Regions from separate parts of the Mesorhizobium sp. CA6 genome, predicted to be linked through region 2. Evidence: predicted binding sites of a transcription regulator. Region 2 holds the regulator's gene; the other holds the start of a gene.
What was found. The regulator LexA, encoded in region 2, represses DNA repair genes until DNA is damaged. The targets are predictions, from matches to a motif close to TGTTCNNNNTGTGTTCNG.

Region 1: a site for LexA is predicted at 2,562-2,579, ahead of LB526_RS25555 (single-stranded DNA-binding protein). Genes of this name have one in related genera too.

What each region holds. Positions count from the first base shown of each region.
Region 1 covers NZ_JAIUHI010000021.1:7,405-15,337, forward strand. Annotated here, with positions in the region: gene LB526_RS25535 (hypothetical protein) at 1-197, shown strand, start outside; gene LB526_RS25540 (MarC family protein) at 343-972, shown strand; gene LB526_RS25545 (OsmC family protein) at 1,004-1,429, opposite strand; partial or broken gene LB526_RS25550 (DUF2306 domain-containing protein) at 1,513-1,910, opposite strand; gene LB526_RS25555 (single-stranded DNA-binding protein) at 1,945-2,460, opposite strand; gene LB526_RS25560 (ArsR/SmtB family transcription factor) at 2,697-3,011, shown strand; gene LB526_RS25565 (SRPBCC family protein) at 3,008-3,481, shown strand; gene LB526_RS25570 (ATP-dependent Clp protease proteolytic subunit) at 3,509-4,111, shown strand; gene LB526_RS25575 (hypothetical protein) at 4,187-4,465, shown strand; gene uvrA (excinuclease ABC subunit UvrA) at 5,267-7,933, shown strand, end outside.
Region 2 covers NZ_JAIUHI010000012.1:140,963-148,895, forward strand. Annotated here, with positions in the region: gene trpD (anthranilate phosphoribosyltransferase) at 1-72, shown strand, start outside; gene trpC (indole-3-glycerol phosphate synthase TrpC) at 78-890, shown strand; gene moaC (cyclic pyranopterin monophosphate synthase MoaC) at 893-1,372, shown strand; gene glp (gephyrin-like molybdotransferase Glp) at 1,372-2,577, shown strand; gene LB526_RS19385 (alpha/beta hydrolase) at 2,626-3,456, opposite strand; gene kynU (kynureninase) at 3,504-4,751, opposite strand; gene lexA (transcriptional repressor LexA) at 5,185-5,919, shown strand; gene LB526_RS19400 (ComEC/Rec2 family competence protein) at 5,956-7,933, opposite strand, start outside.

The DNA.
Region 1 (7,933 bases), on a different contig from region 2:
GCCGCCAACTCGGCCACACCGAGGACGGCACGATCGTCCAGGTCGGTACGGACGGCACCGGCGCGTCTGTGCGCTGGAGCTTTTCACGCATCACCGAAAACTCGTTTCGCTGGCTCGGCGAGCGCTCGCATGATGGCGGCGCGACCTGGCGAATGGAGGTCGAGTTTCTGGCTCGTCGCCTAAATGAACCTCGATAGCGATCGAAAAGCCGCAAGGAATTGAAAGCGATCCCTCGCGCCTGCTTTCACAGCTTCGCACACCATTTCCTTCCGCTTTCCAGCGCCACAGCTTTGCTCTACCAATTGCAAAACCTGGGCTTCGCCCGGCGGGAGGGGACCAGCGATGCCGAGTTTCGACAGCCTGTTCAACGCCTTCGTCACCATCCTGGTGACCATCGACCCGCCGGGACTGGCGCCGCTTTTCCTGGCCGTGACGCGCGGCATGAACCGTGACGAGCGCCAGCAGGTTTCGATCCGCGCCTCGGTGATCGGCTTCCTGGTCATGGCGCTGTTTGCGATTGCCGGCGCCTCGATCCTGTCGGTGTTCGGCATAACGCTGCCGGCCTTTCGCGTCGCCGGCGGCTTCCTCTTGTTCTTCATCGCCTTCGAAATGGTGTTCGAGCGCCGTCAGGACCGTAAGGAGAAGATCGGCGACGTCGCCATCACCAAGGACATGATTCACAATATCGCCGCCTTCCCGCTGGCAATCCCGCTGATCGCCGGTCCGGGCGCCATCTCGGCAACCGTGCTGCTGTCGGGCTCCTTCCAGGGTTTTGGCGCACAGGCGGCGCTGGTCGGCATCATAGCGATCTGTCTGGTGATCACCTTTCTGGTTTTCGTGCTGTCCGAGCGTATCGACCGCATCCTCGGCCAGACCGGCCGCTCGATCCTGACCCGTCTGCTCGGCGTCATCCTCGCGGCGCTAGCCGTTCAGTTCGTGGCGGACGGCATCAAGGCGCTGATGGCCGCTTGAATAAGTATCGTACTGCCTACTGCCTACTGCCTCACTTCGCCGCCGTCTCGACCACCTCGAAATCATGCGTGATGGTCGCCGTCTTGGCCATCATGGCTGAAGCCGAGCAGTATTTTTCGATCGACAGATCGATCGCGCGTTTCACCTTGTCGTGCGACAGGGCTCTCCCCTTGACGATGAAATGCATGTGGATGCGGGTGAACACCTTTGGATCGGCTTCGGCTCGGTCGGCGTCGAGCTCGACCACGCAATCCTCGACCGCCTCCCGGCCCTTCTCGAGGATGTGCACGACATCATAGGCCGAGCAGCCGCCGGTGCCGATCAGCACCAGTTCCATCGGGCTCGGTCCCGGCGTCTTGCCTTCCGGCCTGTGCGCCGCGCCCAGCACGACCTTGTGGCCGCTGCCGGACTCGCCGACGAAGGTGCGTTCCTCGACCCATTTGATGCGTGCTTTCACGTTGACCTTCCTTGAGAAATTGCCGTCCGCCAAGGCGTGTTGATATTCAGGTCAGGCCGGCCTCACCTGAATATCAACACGCCTTACTGGCCGAACACAACGGCGTGCATGATCCGGCCGGCAGCAGCGTGAAGATGCCGGCGCCGACCAGCGCGAACAGATAGAGCTTGATCATGGCGCCGCGATGCGCGGTTACCTTATGCGTGTGCGCATACCAGGCCGCCAGCGGCATGGTGACCAGCACCAGGATCGACAACAGATGGATCGGGCTGAACGGAGCGACGAGCCGGATCTGCTGGATCCAGAAACTCGATATGGCGATGACCAGCATCAACGCCACGCAGGTGTAGCCCAGCACACGATGACGCACAGTACCTTTCGGCAGCGCCAACTGGGCGCCGCCGATGGCCAAAGCGGCGAAGGCCGCGAATGCATGCCACGGAATGGGAGGCGACGCCGACAGAAGCGGTCCGAGCGACATCACGCCTTCCCCTCAGACGGCCGTTTCGAGACGCTTAGAACGGGATCTCGTCGTCCAGCTCGCGTGACGAGCCGCCGCCCCTGGAGCCGCCACTGCCGCCGCGGTTGAAGCTTTCATTCGGGCTGGACTGGCCGAAATCCGAGCCTCGGCTGTTGCCGCCACCGGAATAATTGCCGACCTGGCCGCCGCCGCCCTCGCCGCGCGCGTCGAGCATCTGCAACTCGCCTCGGAATTTCTGCAGCACGACCTCGGTGGTGTATTTGTCGGCACCGGTCTGGTCCTGCCATTTGCGGGTCTGCAGCTGACCCTCGACATAGACCTTCATGCCCTTCTTCAAATACTGCTCGGCCACCTTGGCGAGCTGGTCGTTGAAAATGACGACGTTATGCCACTCGGTCTTTTCCTTACGCTCGCCCGAGTTCTTGTCGCGCCAGCTTTCCGACGTGGCGATGCGAATGTTGACGACCGGATCACCGGAATTCAGGCGGCGGATTTCAGGATCCGCTCCGAGATTGCCGACCAGAATGACCTTGTTGACGCTACCCGCCATCTTACTTCTCCGCGCTCATCCGAAACAAATTTCAAGTCGCTCACCTTATAGCCTGCGGGTCGTCGCCGCCCGCAAAAGGCTGGCTTTTCCCACAAGGTTTTTGTTCTCTTTTCGTTCTAGTCGTAGCTGCACTTTCTGTCAAGGAATGTCAGCAAAGGCAGGGTTGGACGTGCGTTTTGATATGGCGATCAAATAGAAGCTTGCCAAATCGATAAGTATCGACTTATGCTTCTGCCATGATCGAAGCAGAGATTTTCCGCGCTCTGGCCGACCCGACGCGACGCGCAGTTTACGAGCGGCTGGCCGCTGGCGAGATCAGCGTGAGCGAGCTGCGCGCCGGCATGAGTGTGTCGCAGCCGGCGGTCTCGCAGCACCTTGCCGTGCTGCGCGGCGCCGGCCTGGTGGTCGAGCGGCGTGCCGGCCGCAACGCCTATTACCGCGCCGATCCGCAGGGGCTCGACCCGCTGCTCGGCTGGATCGAACGCTACCGCGCCTTCTGGCCGGAACGCATCGAGAAGTTGAAGACGGTTCTGAAGGGAATGGACCAATGACGGCAACCGAAAACCCGATTGTCAACGAAGCGCCGCTCAGCTTCGAATGCGACCTCCCTGAGCCGCCGGAAAAGGTCTGGCGGGCGCTGACCGAGCCGGAACTGCTCGCCGCCTGGATGATGCCGAACGACATCAAGCCGGAAGCCGGCAGCCGCTTCGCCTTTGTCGGACCGGATGCGCCGATCGAATGCGAGGTGCTCGACGCCGAGCCCGGCAGGCTGCTGCGCTATTCCTGGCGCGAAAAACCTGGTGCTGACGACGGCGGGCTTCCACCCTTCGACAGTGTCGTCACCTTCACGCTTGCCGGCACGGCCTCGGGCGGCACACATCTCAGCATCGTGCATGACGGCTTCGTGCCGGTCGCACAGCCTCTTATCGCTGTCTCCGGCGCCGGCTGCGGGCTTTCGCTCGACGCGCGCAAGAACCCGACCGCCGCCAATGCGCCCTGCATGATGCTGCGCGCGGCCTGATCAAAAAGAGGACCGAGGAAACCCGTCATGAGCATTGCCAATCTGGTGCCGATGGTCATCGAGCAATCGAGCCGCGGCGAGCGTTCCTTCGATATCTTTTCGCGGCTGCTGCGCGAGCGCATCGTCTTTATCAATGGCGAGATCAACGACAACGTCTCGGCTCTGGTTTGCGCACAGCTCCTGTCGCTGGAATCGGACCACCCCGACAAGGAGATCTCGCTTTACATCAACTCGCCGGGCGGCATGGTGACCAGCGGCTTCGCCATCTACGACACGATGCAGTACATCTCCTGCCCGGTGTCGACGGTCTGCATGGGCTTTGCCGCCTCGATGGGCTCCTTCCTGCTGATGGCCGGCGCGCCGGGGCGGCGGATCGCGCTGCCCAACACAAGGATCGTGCTGCATCAGCCGCTGGGCGGCTTTCAGGGCCAGGCCTCAGACATCCAGCGCCATGCCGAGGACATCGTGCGTACCAAGCAGCATATGACCGAGCTCTACGCCAAGCATTGCGGCCGGACCTACGAGGAGGTCGAGCGCACGCTCGATCGCGATTACTTCATGAGCGCCGCGGAAGCCAAGACTTGGGGCCTTGTCGACCACGTCTACGACACGCGCAAGAAAGCGGCCTGACGTTGCGGGAAGGCGCGCGGCAAATTGATCGCCGCGCGTCTGGCATTGCCCTAGCCGCGTCCCTATAGTCCGCGCATGATCGATCCGTTCCAATCCAGGCACTTGTGCGTTGCCCTCGCCGCGCTTGCCGGCGCGCTGGTGGCCGGCGCCGCCCTTGCCGACGACAGTTCGGCGCAGAAACTGCCTGGCGTCAGCGGCGACTACCGCATCGCCAAGCCGGCGCCGCAGCCGGAACCAGACGCGCTACCGGCCGGCAGCGACGGTTCCTTCAAGATCGGCGACACCGATGTCAGGATCGGCGGCAGCATAACGATCGATATGGCGACGGGCGGCGCTCGGATCCCGAACCATTGATCGCGAGCGGGTCAAACGCGAACACCACAAAATGTAAGCCCCGCCACTGCTTCCGCAGGTGGACGGGGCTTTCATGGATCTGATAATCCAATTTTAGCCGGGAGTGGACTGCCGGCGTTCTGTTTCGGATGCAACGCGGCGTTCAGCCGACGATCCGACTATCGTCTCTAATTGTTAAGAATCGGCAAGTCACGGTTTGTCGGGCCGGCGTTTCAAGTCTGCCCTGGCACTTATGCCCGCCGCGGCTCCATCTCAGTGTGGAGCCTCAAGGGACTGTCCGGTGGCGTCATGCTCCGCTCCTGGGTCCGTTGCGACAATGTCGTTCGAAGCGCAAATCGCTATCGCCTGCGGCGTCTCGCAGACCGCCTATTGGGCGGCGAGGCCATCGAAAGACGGCCGGCTTCGTTGACGCGTTTGAGACTGCTCCCCTGGGCTCGGGACGTCAACCGTTGAATAGTCGGTTACCGAAAAATGTGATCGCCTGGAGGTTACGTGCAGGTAAGTCGAGTGCTTCGACACACCCAACGGCGCGTAGCTCGGCCGCGATTGTTTCCACTACGTTTGGGCGATTGTTCTCACAACGTTTGGGCGGCGATTGTTTCCACAACGCTTTGTCAGCAGCGTGTTCGATCTTTGTTCTTTCCGCTTGCCCGCTCGCGCGAAAGACGGTTAAACCCATGATCGGCTTGTCCCGTCGAGATTGTGGCGTCTCTCGACGTGGCGGTGAAAATACCTACATAGGGGATGGCCGGGACAAACCCGCCAATCCAGCAAATTCCAGATCTGAGGCGGCGACCGGCGATGGCCGACCATAAATACCTTTCCATTCGCGGGGCGCGCGAACACAATCTCAAGAACGTCGATCTCGACCTGCCGCGCGACAGCCTGATCGTCATGACCGGATTGTCGGGATCCGGCAAGTCGTCGCTTGCCTTCGACACCATCTATGCCGAGGGCCAGCGCCGCTATGTCGAAAGCCTGTCGGCCTATGCCCGCCAGTTCCTCGAGATGATGCAGAAGCCGGACGTCGACCAGATCGACGGCCTGTCGCCCGCCATCTCGATCGAGCAGAAGACCACCTCGCGCAACCCGCGCTCGACCGTCGGCACCGTCACGGAAATCTACGACTACATGCGCCTGCTGTTCGCGCGTGTCGGCATCCCCTATTCGCCGGCCACCGGCCTGCCGATCGAAAGCCAGACGGTTTCGCAGATGGTCGACCGCGTGCTGGCGCTGGACGAGGGCACGCGCCTGTTCCTGCTGGCGCCGATCGTGCGCGGCCGCAAGGGCGAGTACCGCAAGGAACTGCTGGAACTGCAGAAGAAGGGCTTCCAGCGCGTCAAGGTCGACGGCGTCTTCTACGAGATCGCCGACGTGCCGGCGCTCGACAAGAAATACAAGCACGACATCGACGTCGTCGTCGACCGCATCGTCGTGCGCGGCGACCTGGCCACGCGGCTCGCGGACTCGATCGAGACCGCGCTGAAGCTTGCCGAAGGTCTTGCCGTGGCGGAATTCGCCGACAAGCCGCTCGACGCCAGCCAGACCGGCGAGGATTCGGTCAACAAGTCGAAAAACGAGACGCATGAGCGCATCCTGTTCTCGGAAAAATTCGCCTGCCCGGTGTCCGGCTTCACCATTCCGGAGATCGAGCCCAGGCTGTTCTCCTTCAACAACCCGTTCGGCGCCTGCCCGACCTGCGACGGCCTTGGCAGCCAGCGCGCCATCGATCCCAACCTCGTCGTACCGGACGAGAACGTGTCGCTGCGCGACGGCGCCATCAGCCCGTGGGCGAAATCGACCTCGCCCTATTACGCGCAGACGCTGGAAGCGCTGGGCAAGGTCTATGGCTTCAAGCTCGGCGACAAGTTCAAGGATCTGAGCGCCGAGGCCAAAGAAGCCCTGTTGCGCGGCACGGGCGAGCGCGAGATCACCTTCCAGTATGATGACGGCCTGCGCTCCTACAAGACGACCAAGACCTTCGAGGGCGTCATCCCCAATCTCGACCGGCGCTGGAAGGAAACTGAATCCGCCTGGATGCGCGAGGAGATCGAGCGCTTCATGTCGGCCACCCCCTGCCCCGCCTGCAACGGCTACCGTCTGAAGCCGGAAGCGCTGGCGGTGAAGATCGGCGGCAAGCATATCGGTGAAGTCACGGAGATGTCGATCCGCAAGGCCGACCAGTGGTTCACCGACCTGCCGGCGCAGTTGAATGACAAGCAGAACGAGATCGCGGTCCGCGTGCTGAAGGAAATCCGCGAGCGGCTGCGCTTCCTCAACGATGTCGGCCTCGACTATCTGACCTTGTCGCGCAATTCCGGCACGCTGTCGGGCGGCGAGAGCCAGCGCATCCGGCTCGCTTCGCAGATCGGCTCCGGCCTCACCGGCGTGCTCTATGTGCTGGACGAGCCGTCGATCGGCTTGCATCAGCGCGACAATGCGCGCCTGCTCGATACGCTCAAGCACCTGCGCGACATTGGCAACACGGTGATCGTCGTCGAGCATGACGAGGACGCCATCCTGCATGCCGACTACGTCGTCGACATCGGCCCGGCGGCCGGCATCCATGGCGGCCAGATCATCGCGCAAGGCACGCCGCAGCAGATCATGGCCACACCTGCCTCGATCACCGGCAAATATTTGTCGGGCGAGCTCGAAGTGGCAACGCCCGCGGTGCGGCGCGAGGCGAAGAAGAACCGGCGCATCAAGGTGGTCGGCGCGCGCGGCAACAATCTCAAAAACGTGACGGCGGAGATCCCGCTTGGCACCTTCACTGCGGTCACCGGCGTGTCCGGCGGCGGCAAGTCGACCTTCCTAATCGAGACGCTGTTCAAGGCGGCCTCGCGCCGCATCATGGGCTCGCGCGAGCATCCGGCCGAGCACGACCGCATCGAGGGTCTGGAATTCCTCGACAAGGTCATCGACATCGACCAGTCGCCGATCGGCCGCACGCCGCGCTCTAACCCCGCGACCTATACCGGTGCCTTCACGCCGATCCGCGACTGGTTCGCAGGGTTGCCCGAAGCCAAGGCGCGCGGCTATCAGCCGGGCCGTTTCTCCTTCAACGTCAAGGGCGGCCGCTGCGAGGCCTGCCAGGGCGACGGCGTCATCAAGATCGAGATGCACTTCCTGCCCGATGTCTACGTCACCTGCGACGTCTGCCACGGCAAGCGCTACAACCGCGAGACGCTCGACGTGCTGTTCAAGGGCAAGTCGATCGCCGACGTGCTCGACATGACGGTCGAGGAAGGCGTCGACTTCTTCTCGGCGGTGCCGGGCGTGCGCGACAAGCTGGAGACGCTGAAGCAGGTCGGCCTCGGCTATATCCATATTGGCCAGCAGGCGACGACGCTCTCGGGCGGCGAGGCGCAGCGCATCAAGCTTGCCAAGGAATTGTCGCGCAAGGCGACCGGCAAGACGCTCTACATCCTCGACGAGCCGACCACCGGCCTGCATTTCCACGACGTC
Region 2 (7,933 bases):
GCGGCGCAAGCGATCGACAGCGGCCGCGCGCTTGCGGTGCTCGACAAGCTCATCGAGATTTCGAACGGATAGACCCCTTGTCCGATATCCTGCGCAAGATCGAAGCCTACAAGCGTGAAGAGATTGCCGCGGCGAAGCTCGCCGTGTCGTTCGCCGAGATCAAGACGAAAGCCGGGGACGCCGAGCCGCCGCGCGGCTTCCTTGCCGCGCTGGAAGCCAAGCGCCGAGACGGCGGTTTCGCGCTGATCGCCGAAATCAAGAAGGCCAGCCCTTCCAGGGGCCTGATCCGGGCCGATTTCGATCCGCCGTCATTGGCACAGGCCTACCAGAAAGGTGGCGCCGCCTGCCTTTCGGTGCTTACCGACGCCCCGTCTTTCCAGGGCGCTCCCGAATTCCTGACGGCCGCTCGGGCAGCGGTGCGCCTGCCGGCTCTGCGCAAGGATTTCCTGTTCGATCCCTACCAGGTCTACGAAGCACGCGCCTGGGGCGCCGACGCGATCCTGATCATCATGGCGAGCGTCGACGACGCGCTTGCCAGGGACCTTGAAGCGACCGCCTTCGAGCTCGGCATGGACGCTCTGGTCGAAGTGCATGACGAAAAGGAAATGCAACGCGCGCTTCGCCTTTCGTCGAGGCTGATCGGCATCAACAACCGCGATCTCAGAACCTTTGAAACCAGCCTCGACGTTTCGGAGCGGCTGGCGGCCATGGTGCCGGCGGATCGGCTGCTGGTCAGCGAGAGCGGCATCTTCACGCATCAGGACTGCCGCCGGCTGGAGAAGAGCAAGATCGGCACCTTCCTGGTCGGCGAGAGCCTGATGCGGCAGGCCGACGTGGCCGCCGCCACGCAACTGCTGCTCACCGGCAAGGCGCGTGCCGAGGCCATTTGAGGATGGCCTCCCTTACTCATCTTGGCGCTAAAGGCGAAGCTAATATGGTCGACGTCGGCGACAAGGCCGAGACGACGCGCACGGCAGTCGCTGAAGGGTTCGTCTCCATGCAGCCGGAAACGCTGGAGATGATCCTGGCCGGCGACGCCAAGAAAGGCGACGTATTGGGGACTGCCCGTATCGCCGGCATCATGGCCGCAAAGAAGACGCACGAACTGATCCCGCTCTGCCATCCGCTGCTTCTGACCAAAGTTGGCGTCGAGATCGAGCCGGACCATTCCTTGCCAGGTCTCAAGGTCACCGCGCTCGCCCGCGTCACCGGCAAGACGGGCGTGGAGATGGAGGCGCTGACCGCCGCTTCGGTAGCCTGCCTCACCATCTACGACATGGCCAAGGCAGCGGACCGCGGGATGGTGATTTCCGGCGTCCGGCTGGTCGAGAAGACCGGCGGCAAATCAGGCGACTACAAGGCAGGTTCATAATGGCCTTGCTCCCGGTCACCGAGGCGCTCGAACGCCTGCTCGACGGCGTGACGGCTCTGCCGGGCGAGCGCGTTCCGCTGGCTGACGCGGCGGGCCGGGTGCTGGCCGAGCCGGTGGTCGCGCTGCGCACGCAGCCACCTTTCGATGCCTCCGCGATGGACGGCTATGCCGCGCGCTTCTCCGATGTCGCCTCGGCGCCGGCGCTACTCGAGGTCATCGGCATGGCGCCTGCCGGGCGCGGTTTCTCCGGAACCGTCGGGGAAGGCCAGGCCGTGCGCATCTTCACCGGAGCGCCGTTGCCGGAGGGCGCCGACACGGTCGTCATCCAGGAAAACGTCCGCGATCTCTGCAATGGCAGGATCGAAGTGACGGAGCCGACCGCGGAAGGACGCAATGTGCGTCGCCGCGGGCTCGACTTCGGCCAGGGCGACGTGCTGCTCGAAAAGGGCCGCGTTCTCGATGCGGCGGCCCTTTCGCTGGCGGCCTCGGCCAACCACCCAGCCCTGAACGTCGTGCGCCGGCCGCTGGTCGCGATCATCGCCACCGGCGACGAATTGCTGCCCCCGGGCAGCGCGCTCGGCCCCGGCCAGATCATTTCGTCGAATGCCTACGGCGTTGGAGCCGCCGCCCAGTCGGTCGGCGCGCTCGCGCTCGATCTCGGCATCGCCGCCGACCGCCAGGAGGCGATTGCCGCGCTGGTCCGGAAAGCGGTCGAGGCGGACGCCGATGTCATCGTCACGCTCGGCGGCGCCTCGGTCGGCGACCACGACCTCGTCCATAGCGTGCTGACCGGCGAAGGCATGCAGCTCGATTTCTGGAAAATCGCCATGCGCCCCGGCAAACCACTGATGTTTGGCCGGCTTGGCCATATCCGCTGCATCGGCCTGCCCGGCAATCCGGTGGCAAGCATTGTCTGCTCGCAACTCTTCCTGAAACCGCTGCTTGCCCGGCTCGGTGGCCGCGATCACCATCAGGATATGCGAACGGCCCGGCTTGGCACCGCGATGCGGGCCAACGACCTTAGGCAGGACTATGTGCGCGCCGTCGTGCGCGAGGACGCCGGCACCTTGGTCGCGATACCTTTCGGAATCCAGGACTCCTCGATGCTGCGGATGCTCGCCGACGCCAACGGCCTGATCGTGCGCGAGCCCTTTGCGCCGGCGGCGGAAGCCGGCGCTGAATGCAGCGTGCTCATGCTGCGCTAGGCGTCGACGAAGTCGATCCTGATACGTCGACGAAGTCGATCGTAACCCTTATTCGTCCACCAGCGTACGGGTCAGGGGATGATCCGGGTCGGCGAGGCCATCGACAATGTTGAAATGATGTCGGTCCGGCTCGACCACTGAACGGGTGGAGGCGCCGAGCCCGGTCCAGATGTTGGCGAGCAACGCGCTCTGGCGCAGGAATTCCGCACGCTCGCCGCCGCCGGCCCAGCAGGTGATGCAGGCTCCCTGTCGAGGCCGCAACAATGCCGGGCTTTCGCTCCGCGCTTCCGGCTCGTCGATGTTCAGGGTCTCGTTCAGCGCTGTGAACATCAGCGGCCGAAGGTCGTGCAGGCCTGAAATCGAAACGACCTTGCGTATGCGCCGCGCCACATCGGATGATAGCGGTGAGACCGTGGTCACCATTCGGCTCGCGAGATGCCCGCCGGCCGAGTGCCCGGTCAGCATCAGCGGACCATCGACCATGGCCGCCGCCTTCTCGATCGCTGCCGCGGCCTCGCCGACTATGCCGCTGATCCTGGTCTGCGGGCACAGCGTGTAGGAGGGCATGGCGACGGCAAAGCCGCGGCCGAGCGCGCCTCCAGCCAGATGCGACCAGGAGCTCTTGTCCGACTCCATCCAATAGCCGCCGTGGATGAACACAACGAGCCCCTTTGGCGCCGCAGACGGGAGAAACAGGTCGAAGCGATTGCGCGGCGCTTCGCCGTAGATAACATCGAGCCGCGCCCTGCCCTCTGACTGCAGCCTTTCGCGGAATGCCCGCGCCGGCCCATCCCACGCCGCCGGCCAGCGGTCGCCGCCGGCGATATTGGCGCCATTTGCATAAGCGTCATCCCAGTCGACAATACGATGTCCCAGCAACGGTATCTCCGCGATCAGATCATTTGTTCGGCATCGCCGATTTAAAGTCAGGTAACGGTTGTTTTGACGGCAAAGCGCGCGTCTTGCCAGACGCCAGTGCGCAGGATGTCCTGCAGCACCTCGACTGCATTCCAGACATCGCGGTAGCCGACATAAAGCGGCGTGAAGCCGAAACGAATGGTGGATGGCGCGCGGAAATCGCCGATCACGCCGCGCTCGATTAAGGCACGCATCACCTGGTAGCCATGCGGATGTGCGAACGAGACCTGGCTGCCGCGCTCGGCGCCTGAGCGCGGGCTCTCCAGCTCAAGACCGAAGCCGCCGCATCTGGCCTCGACAAGCCGGATGAACAGGTCCGTCAGCGCGACGCTTTTTCTCCGCACGGCCCTCATGTCGACATCGTTCCAGAGATCCAGCGCCCCTTTCAGCGCGCGCATCGACAGCACCGGCTGCGTTCCGCACAGGAACCGCCGGATGCCCGTGCCCGCAGCGTAGCCCTGCTCGAACGCGAAAGGCCGGGCATGGCCCCACCAGCCGCTGAGCGGCTGGCGAATGTCGCGGTGATGGCGGTTCGCGGCGTAGATGAAGGCTGGCGAGCCCGGCCCGCCATTGAGATACTTGTAGGTGCAGCCGATGGCGAAATCGGCATTCGAGCCGTCGAGATCCACCGGCAGCGCACCCGCCGTGTGGCAGAGGTCCCAGACGATCAGCGCACCGGCTTCATGAGCCTTGCGGGTGAGCGCCGCCATGTCGCGCAGCCGGCCGGATTTGTAGTTGACGTGGTTGACCAGGATGACCGCGACGCGATCGTCAACCAGTTCCTCAATCGTCGGGGCATCTGCGCATTCGAGCCGCAGCACCGTGCCGGACCGCGTCGATGCGACCCCTTCCGCCATGTAGAGGTCGGTCGGAAAGCTGTCGCCCTCGGCAACAATCACCGAACGCTCGGGCCGCATTGCAAGTGCCGCATGCAGGACCTTGTAGATATTGATCGAAGTCGTGTCGCAAACGACCGTCTGGCCGGGTTTCGCGCCGATCAGCCGTCCTAGCTGGTCACCTAGCTCGATGGGCATATCGAACCAGCCGGCGGTGTTCCAGGCGCGGATGAGATCCCGCGCCCATTCCTGCCTCGTGGCAGTCTCGATCTCGCTGAAGGCGTCGATCGAAGCAGCGCCCAGCGAATTGCCGTCGAGATATAGGACGCCTTCCGGCAAGACGAAGCGATCGCGCGTCGCGCGCAGCGGATCCGCGGCATCCATCGCCTCGACTTCGGCGAGATCAGGAATTCCCCTCATTGTGCTGCCGCCTCCATTTCGATCTGGCCAAGGGGGTTGTCTCACCACCCTCGGCGACAGGGCAAGAACCTTTGGTCCTATGTTAGCTGGTCCATAGACGGCGAAGACTGCGGATCGGAACTTCGCCAAGGTTGGCATTTTGGGTTCGTTTCGTTCACGGTGCCACGCGCTTACGGTACGAGCCGACGTGATCCCAACCACGGCTTCGTGATCGTGTCGGGTTGTATTTCAGCTTAAGGGGAACTCCAAAATCGAGCGGAATCAATGCCGCTGCCCCAGGAGGGGCAGCCGGCCGTCACCGGATGCGACATTGTTTCGGCAGCCTTAACAAATTCACTAAACTTTAAACGGTTGCGGAACACAACTGGAACAGATAGTGTTTGTTCTGGGTTTGTTTTTCTGATTCTGGTTTCAGAACCCGTGGGGGCCGCCGATGCTGACGCGCAAACAACATGAACTCCTGATGTTCATCCATGAACGCCTGAAGGAGAGCGGGATTCCTCCATCATTCGATGAGATGAAGGAGGCGCTCGACCTTGCCTCCAAGTCCGGCATCCACCGGCTGATCACGGCGCTGGAAGAACGCGGCTTCATTCGCCGGCTGCCGAATCGGGCGCGCGCGCTGGAAGTGCTGCGCCTGCCCGACTCGATCGCGCCTGGCCTGAATGCCGCGAAGAAGTTTTCGCCGAGCGTCATCCAGGGCGGCCAAGGCAATCTCAGTCGCCAGATCAAGCCGACGACTCCATCACGCACCCCGACGCCAAGCAATGACGACGAGGCCGCGGCGGCCGTATCCATTCCGGTGATGGGCCGCATCGCCGCCGGCGTGCCGATTGACGCCATCCAGCACCAGACGCATTCGATCTCGGTGCCGCCGGACATGATCATGGGCGGCGAGCATTACGCGTTGGAGGTCAAGGGCGACTCGATGATCGAGGCCGGCATCTTCGACGGCGACACCGTCATCATCCGCAATGCGAACACGGCAAGCCCGGGTGAGATCGTGGTGGCGCTGGTCGACGATGAGGAGGCGACGCTTAAGCGTTTCCGCCGCAAGGGTGCCTCGATCGCGCTCGAGGCCGCCAACCCGGCCTATGAGACCCGGATCTTCGGACCGGATCGGGTCAAGGTTCAGGGCAAGCTCGTCGGACTTATCCGCCGCTACTGAGCAGAACTGCCCGGCCTTCTTCGCCCGAACGACAATCTATTGGGCCGGTGCGGCGGCTGGTTTTTCCGGCTGCTTATAGGGCGCCAGTCCCCTCGCCTCGCGCGTGTATTTCCGCTGCTCGTGCCAGGGTCGGTATGGTTCTACGACCGCGTAGCGGACGGTTGGCCGCGCGGTTGCCGATTGCGGATCGAAGAAAACGGCGGCGCTGCCGTCGCGCGCCAGCTGCCGCTTGGTGACGACGAGCACACGCGGATCGCGGCACGGGTTATAGGCCGTGGCGTCGTTGATGACGATGAGGTCGGCGAAGCCGCAGGCCGGCCGGGCGGTGTCGCGGGTCTCGGCGAGCGCGACGATCGCGCCGGAAGGATGCCGACCGATGCAGAGATCGCCGCTGCAATAGAAGGGCGAGCCGGGCGGCAGGTCGGCGGGATCGGCAATGTCCAGCGTATCTTTGGCGAACCTTTCTGGCGGCACGATCTCCTCGGCTTTCAGCGCCCGTTTCCAGTTGTCGGTGGTGAACTCGTTGGAGCGTTCGCGATTGACGGCAAGCTCGCCGCCGCCGATCGGCATCGCCACCAGATGCGCATCCTCCGAGATAAGCACGTCCGGTGTGCGGACGTGCGGAATGGCCAGCAGCGCAGCGAGCGCGAAAGGTACGGCGGCAAGCCTCAGCCAAGTGGTAGCCATGGTCGCGATGACCAGCGCGACCGTCGCCAGCAGCACCGACTGGATCGAGATCAGCCCCACGGCGTCGACCGGTGAGCGCTCGGAAATCCATGCCGAAATGGCGATCATCGCCGTCAGGCCTTTGCCCATGACAAAGAGGAAGGGACCGTCTAAGCCGAAGGGCATGGCCAGCGCGCTCAGCACGGCGAACGGCATGACGACCAATGAGACGATCGGCATGACCGCCAGATTGGCCAGCAGGCTGAGCGGCGACACCCGCTGGAAGTGCCAGATGGCAAACAACAATGTTGCGCTGCCCGCGATGAGCGACGTCACGGCGGCGCCACCCGCTCCAATCGCCAGTTTTCGCGATAAGAACCCGAGAAACGAACGCTTTGCCGGCGGCGCGGTCGTTTTGCCGGCGCGATAGTCGGCAAAGCCGGCATAGGCGCCGACCAGGGCGGCGGTGGCGGCGAAGGACATCTGGAAGCTCGGGCCGACCACTTCATGCGGCGAGACCAGGATGACGGCGATGGCAGAGATCGCCAGGTTGCGCATGGTCAGCGCCGCGCGGTCGAAAAGCACGGCGACCAGCATCACGCCAAGCATGATGAAGCTTCGCTCGGCCGCCACCACGATGCCGGAGATCACGAGATAGGCGGCGATCGACGCCAGCGCGATGCCAGCGGCATATTTCTTCACCGGCCGGCGCGACGAGAAGTCCGGAAACAGCGCGAAGGCGCCGCGCAAAAGCACCATGATCGTGCCGGCGACCAGCGCCATATGCAGGCCGGAGATCGAAATGATGTGGTAGATGCCGGTCCGTCGCATCGACTCGTTGATGGCTTCCGGAATGCCAGCACGAACGCCGACGATCAGCGCCGCCGCGATCTCGCCCTCGGAACCGCCGATGCTGCTCCTGATGTGGTCGGCAATCCCCTCGCGAGCATTTTCTATGGCCGATGCCACGCGCGCGCCAAACGGCACCTCCGTTGGCGCACTCGGGGTCGGCGCGACAAGTTTCGGATAGCCCAGGAAAAAGCCGCTGGCGCCTATGCCGGCAAAATAGCTGTCGAAGGAAAAGTCGTAGCTGTCCGGCCGAACAGGACCTGTCGGCGGCAGCAGCTTGGCATAGCCGGTCAGCATCGACCCGGCCGACATGTCGGACGGGATCCTGCGCGCCGACAGCCTGATGCGGTCCGGCGCGTAGCGCAGCTTCGGACGCTCCGTGGATATCAGATCTATGGTGAGCCGGACACGGCCGTTGGCCATCGCCTCGGCGGTGACGAGGCGGCCCGTCAGCCGTGTCTGGATTTCGGAACCCAGCATCGGGGTCGCCATCCGCCAG